DNA from 2 places in the Thermosipho atlanticus DSM 15807 genome. Region 2 is predicted to be linked to the other one. Evidence: predicted binding sites of a transcription regulator. Region 2 holds the regulator's gene; the other holds the start of a gene.
What was found. The regulator HrcA, encoded in region 2, represses chaperone genes, less so after heat shock. The targets are predictions, from matches to a motif close to ATTAGCACTCNNANNNTNNGAGTGCTAAT.
Positions count from the first base shown of each region.

Region 1 (3,434 bases), on a different contig from region 2:
ATTCTTTCTTGTAAAGTTTCTTTTTCGTATTCTGAAGTTGTTTGTTCAATTTGTGCTTTTATTTGAGAAATTCTCTTCTTAATTTCTTCTTGATCGCCGTGTCCACCAACAATTATTGTTTCATCTTTCTTAACCCTAACAACATCTGCTTTTCCAAGATCTGTAAGTTCTAACTTTTCAAGATCAATTCCTACCTCTTCACTTGCAACAATTCCACCAGTAAGAATTGCAATATCTTGAAGCATTGCCTTTCTCCTATCACCAAAACCAGGTGCTTTTACTGCTACAGTATTGAGTGTTCCTTTAAGTTTATTGAGAACAAGAGTTGTTAATGCTTCACCTTCAACATCTTCAGCAATAATTACTAATGGTTTTCCAGTTTGAGCTACTTTTTCAAGAATTGGAATAAGTGGTTTTATATTTGAAAGTTTTCTGTCAGTAATAAGAATGAATGGTTCATTGTAAACTACTTCCATCTTTTCAGGATCAGTTACAAAATATGGAGATATGTATCCTCTATCAAATTGCATACCTTCGGTAAATTCCACAAAAGTATCAATTGATTTGCTATCTTCAACAGTTATTACACCATCTTCTCCAACTTTTTCCATTGCTTCAGCAATTAACTTTCCAATTTCTTCACTGTTAGCGCTTATAGATGCTACATGAGCAATATCATCGGAACTTGTTAGTTTCTTAGAAATATTCTTGATTTCTTCAACAGCAACTTTTACTGCTTTTTCAATTCCTCTTTTTACAAGTATTGGATTTGCTCCTGCAGTAACATTTTTAATTCCTTCTTTAATCATAGCTTGTGCAAGAACTGTTGCTGTTGTTGTACCATCACCTGCTACATCATTTGTCTTACTTGCAACTTCCTTAACAAGTTGTGCTCCAAGATTTTCAAATTTATCTTCTAATTCAATTTCTTTTGCTATAGAAACACCATCGTTAGTAATTGTTGGACTACCCCATGATTTTTCAATAACTACATTCCTACCTTTGGGGCCCAATGTAATTTTCACTGCATCTGCTACCGCATCAACTCCTCTTTCAAGAGCTCTTCTTGCTTCTTCACTGAATCTTAACAACTTTGCCATATCGCGTCACCTCCTCGGTTTATTAGTCTTCAATTTTTGCTAATATGTCATCTAAATCAATAATAATGTAATCTTCATCTTCAATCTTTATTTCCGTACCCGAATATTTCGAGAATATAACTTTATCCCCAACGTTAATCTCAATATCTGAATCTTCTATGTTACCTACAGCAATAACTTCAGCCTTCATAGGTTTTTCCTTTGCGGTATCTGGAAGAACAATTCCACCTTCTGTTCTTTTTTCTTCCGTTATAGGTTTAATTAAGAGTCTTGAACCCAATGGTCTGACTTTCATAGTCGTACCCCCTTTCAAAATTTTTGTGTTATCACTCTTATTAATCGACTGCTAATTTAAGTTTACCAAAAATATCAAAAATGTGAAGCCCGAATATCTTTGATTATTAGTAATTAACAGATATTATACCTAAATAATACCGTATTTCTTTCGTTTTCTCAATCGTTTAACATGAGATATAAAAAAAGGAAGGGAGGTGTAACCTCCCTTCCTAATGGTGGAGCCGATGGGATTCGAACCCACTGCCTCTACCGTGCCATGGTAGCGCTCTCCCAATTGAGCTACGGCCCCTCTACACAGTTAAATTTATCATATTTTGAAAAAATAGTCAATATTAACACCAAAAAAAATTTTTAAGGTATAATTATAGTAAACTAGGAGGCGAGAAAGTTGAATATTTTTGAGAAAGTTCATCCAAATGTTGATATTAGAGAAATTCCAACTGATTCGTTAGCATATATTGGAGATGCTGTTTTTAACTTGTTCATAAAGTTAAGCTATTTTAAGAAAACCTCTGCTTATAACCTTCATAAAAACACCCACAGTATTGTTAATAGAAAAAACCAAGCAGAGATATTAGATGCTCTCCTTCCACTTTTAAACGAAGAGGAGTTATCATTTGTTAAAAGAGGAATAAACAGCAAAGGAGCAAGTAAATATGGAAACGATCCCGCTTATAGGAAAAGTACTGGGTTTGAAGTATTAGTTGGTTATTTATACTTAATTAACCAAGACAGATTATATAGTTTGTTAAAGGAGGTTTTAAAATGAATCGAACTGTTATTATTGATGGCTCAATTATTTATACGAATTTTAGTCAAATCATGGGACATAGAAAATTTGAAGAATTGATGAAAGAGTTTGTGAATCTGATTGTAGAAAAAAATAGCCCTCTTTTAAAAACTTTAAAACCTTTTCGTATAGGTAATGAAATCGATATAAAAAGATTAATTGAGTACCTTCATCTTTTATCAATGAGGAATATAAAAGACATAACAAACTTACTCGACTACGTAAATCCAGTAGAACTCGAAAAATTTATAGAAAGTTTCTACTCATTCTGGAGAAATAAACATAGATTTATGATCAGGTATGAAAAATATGTAGATGATTACAATAGAAGAGCTAGTTTAGAATATACAATGACAATGGTTGCAGATCAATTCAAAGCAGTAATTAAAAACATGTATAGACAATTAATTACAAATACCACAAATGAATTTCCAAAAGTGATGAGGCAACTTCCAAGTGGAGCCCAAGTAATGTTTTTATATGATTATATAAAATGCGAATGCTTTGATAACCAATTCTTAGGTAAAATTCCAACTATCTGGGGAGCAATTTTTGATCCACCAGCTATTTTTTATACCAAATCTAACAAAAGAAAGGGGATAATCCCAGTAGAATCTGATTCAATTATAGAAAAAATAAAGTTGTCCAAAAATGAATGGTTTAGAATTCCTATTTTGGTTGGAGATTTGTTGTTTTTTAATATCGTACATAAAGAATATTTGGCTCACGGCGCTGGCCTTGCTAATTTGTTTGAAATTGCTTCACCAAAAATTATTAGAATGAAAAAACCCGATGGTATTGTTATATTCGGAGTAAATCCTAAATTAATACCTGGGTTCAAGTTCAACACAAAATGGAAAAATGCTGTAGTTTTTAAAGATTCAATAAATGATATATATGTTGGAATAATTCCGGATTTTGATGAAAACGATTATTTCGGCTATATGAAGAAAACCACATTAACCGTTCATAATCTAATTAAAATTGACAGAAACAAACTCCCTATTCATGGTTCAATGGCAAAAATTACTCTAAAATCGGGAAAAAGTGCTGTCGCAATGTTTGTAGGTGATAGTGGAGCAGGAAAAAGTGAAACATTAGATGCTTTAAATAGACTTGATGAAGTCGCAGAAGTTAACATAATAATTGATGACATGGGTAGTCTAGATATTTTGGACGGAAAAGTTGTAGCATATGGAACAGAAACTGGCGCTTTTGTAAGGCTTGATGATCTTCCACCAGGATAT
Region 1 is NZ_FQXN01000003.1:9,247-12,680, reverse strand. It holds gene groL (chaperonin GroEL) at 1-1,100, opposite strand, end outside; gene groES (co-chaperone GroES) at 1,123-1,395, opposite strand; tRNA gene BUB65_RS04065 (tRNA-Ala) at 1,611-1,686, opposite strand; gene BUB65_RS04060 (ribonuclease III domain-containing protein) at 1,786-2,166, shown strand; gene BUB65_RS04055 (hypothetical protein) at 2,163-3,434, shown strand, end outside.
Region 1: groES (co-chaperone GroES) is a predicted target of HrcA. The motif match lies at 1,423-1,451, and genes of this name have one in related genera.

Region 2 (3,434 bases):
ATTTCTTCAATTTTTATCATATTTTCCCTCTTATCTTAGCAATTTCTTGCAGTAATTTTTTCTCAGTTCTCGAAACTCTTCTAGGAATCTCAACTTTAATCCTTAATATTAAATCTCCTCTTTTTCCCGTTCTCATGTCAGGTAATCCTTCACCATAGACATATATTTCTTCTCCATGTTGAACGCCAGAAGGAATTTTCACTTTTTTCTCGTTCCCATCTGGCATTTTCAAAGTTAGTTCTGTACCTAAAATCGCATCAATATAATCAATAGTTAAATCTTTTATTAGATCTCTTCCTTTTCTTATAAAGCCACCTGTACCAATCACTCTTACATGAACATATAAATCACCATAATCTCCACCATAGTATCCAGCATTACCACCTTGTGCTATTCTTAAAACAGTTCCATCTTCTATTCCTGCAGGGATTTTTACCTCAACTTTGTGCCTTTTTTTTATTCGCCCATTACCACCACAAATATGACAAACTTCCCCAGGAATTTTTCCAGTTCCTCCACACTGATTACAAGTATATTGATTCACTATTACACCCAAAAATGTTCTTCTTTCTTCTCTCACCGTACCTGTACCATGACATTTTGGACAAGTAACCCATCCACTTCCGGGTTCTATTCCTTCGCCTTTACAATGATAACATGTTTCGTACCTATCATATTCTAGAGGAACAGTAGTGCCCTTAAATAACTCTTCAAATGATATATCAACAGTTATATTTATGTCTTCACCTCTTCTAGGAGACTTCTGCTTCCTCCTTGAAGAAGTCCTTTGATTCCCAAAAAAAATATTGAAAATATCATTATTAATAAAATCCCCGAAATCTCTAAAAATATCTTCAAAACCACCAAAACCACCAAAGCCGCCAAAACCTTCTGCATTTGGTGGAACGTCACCTACATACCCATATCTATCATACATTGCTCTTTTTTCAGGATCCGACAATACTTCATAAGCTTCTTGTATCTCTTTAAATTTTTGTTCCGCTTCCCTCTTATTCTCGTGGTGTTTGTCAGGATGCCATTTTTTTATCAATTGTTTATATGCCTTACGAATCTCTTCATTAGTTGCATTGCGAGAAACTCCTAATATTTCGTAATAATCTTTTTTTGCCATATATTCACCTCCTAGGCTTGACTGTTACTTTGACTTTTGCAGGTTTGATTACTCTATCTCTGAATTTATAACCATCTTCAACAACTTCAATAATCGTATATTCTTCTTTTTCCTCGTCCATTATTTTTTCTACAGCCTCTTGTTCAAATGGATCAAATTTTTCACCTACAGATAGCTCACTTAAGCCTAAATCTTTAAGAACTTTCATGAAATTTTTATATATCAACTCAATGCCTTTAAAAAACTTTGTATTTTTGATTTCTTCTTCGGCATTTACGAATGCTCTTTTGAAATCATCAATAATTGGTATGAATTTCTCAACTATTCTTCCAGTAGTACTTATCGTAATTTGTTCCTTTTCTTTTGCAACATCCTTTTTGTAATTTTCAAATTGTGATTTTAATATTCTCGCATAGTTTTCAAAATCTTTTAATTGCTTTTCCAATTCCTCAATTCTTTCCTTTAGTTCTTTTATCTTTTTTTCATTATTATTGACTTTTTGGCCTTTTTCAACCTTAACTTCATTTTTTTCATTTGTTTTTTTCTTGCTATCCAAATCTTTTTTCATTCTATCACCTCCATTATTGTACGTTTCTTGATACAACTGTAAAATATTCAGTTAATCTATTCACAACGTATTCTATGCTTTCAAATACCTTGTCATAATCACCGAATTTATCAAAAATCACTGCAATTTTACCTACTTCTCTAGAACCAACAAAATAAGGCACTATAACTACCGTATACTGTTCAAAATTTCTCAGATTATGTTCTTTCCCAATATAGATTCCTTCACCTAAATTAAATATCTGAGAATAAAAATCTATAGAGGTTGATAATCTCACAATTTCTTTCAATTTATTTTCGTCAAATCGTTTTGCATTAATTAAATTAAATACTCCATCAGCAATGTAATCTTCGTATTTTTCGGAAGCAATTCGTTCAGATAATTCTATAAATTCTTTTAATCTTCCCTCAGCCCAAGAAAATCTTTCGGTTATTTCTTTCAATTTCAGTTTAAAATCGCTTAAAAAGGCAGCCTGCAAACTTTTATTTAAGAAATGTTCAATTTCATCTATGTTAAAAATCTCTGAATGTTGAATTGGCAAAACTGTAGTTAATCCTAGTTCTGTGATAATATTCACAATTGAAAAATTACTAGTAACGGGGGTCAAAACAATTCTTTTAATTCTGAGATTCATTGGACTAGGTTTTTCAATAATCACAAAACCTTTTACAGTAGTCGCAAGAAGTTTTGCTGCTCCATGAATTACTTTATCAAGATCTCCTATTGGAAAATTCATTGTCGTATCTACGGAAGAACCTTTCTTTTTTGTCTCTTGTCTTATTTTTAATATTTCATTGACATAAAATCTTAGCCCTTTATCAGTAGGTATTCTCCCTGCTGATGTATGAGGCTGAAAAATATACCCTAAATAATCCAATTTTCTTAAATCGTTTCTTACCGTAGCACCACTCCAATCAAGATTAGTAGTTTCTAAAACTTTTTTTGAACTTACAGGTACACCCGTTTTTACATACTCTCTTACAACACAATATAGGATCTTTTTCTGTCGCTCAGAAAGATCCCTCATTCAATCACCCCACTTATCACTTTCATTATCACTCTTAATAAATATCTGCTAATAGTATAACACAAAAATAATTACTAGTCAAATCACACTGATTTTGTTTAATAAAACTAAAGCGCCCATCGGGCGCTTTAGTTTACAGACATTTCTTTTGTTTCTTTTCCAAGGAGCAAAACAGTTATACCCGATACTCCCGCTAAAATAGCAATAATCAGCAAAGCAATAAAAATGGACTTATCAACAAAATATCCTGTAAAATACGGTGCAATTATTCCGGCAATTCTTGCAATTGAACCAGCCAATCCATTTGCTGTTCCTCTAAATGATGTTGGAAAAAGTTCAGGAGTATAAGCGTACACAAGTCCCCAAACTCCCAATGTAAAAAACGAAATTATCAACATTATTATTAAGAATGAAATATTTCCCGAAACAAAAGGAAGAAGTAAAGCGCTTAAACCCATAGCTATAAAATAAGTTGTTAATGTAGGTTTTCTACCCCATTTTTCAATTAAATATGCTACAGATAAATAACCGGGAAGTTGGGCCAAGTAAATATAGAACGTAAACCATTTTGCTTTAGTAATAGTTATACCAAGTTGAGCAACAAAAATTTTAGGTGCCCAAGAAAACAAAGCATAATACACAAAACTTACTACAAACCATGAAACAATAACAACTATTGTCTTTTTGATATGACTTTTACTAAATAA
Region 2 is NZ_FQXN01000002.1:307,955-311,388, reverse strand. It holds gene nadE (NAD(+) synthase) at 1-20, opposite strand, end outside; gene dnaJ (molecular chaperone DnaJ) at 17-1,132, opposite strand; gene BUB65_RS03840 (nucleotide exchange factor GrpE) at 1,137-1,700, opposite strand; gene hrcA (heat-inducible transcriptional repressor HrcA) at 1,714-2,727, opposite strand; gene BUB65_RS03830 (MFS transporter) at 2,856-3,434, opposite strand, start outside.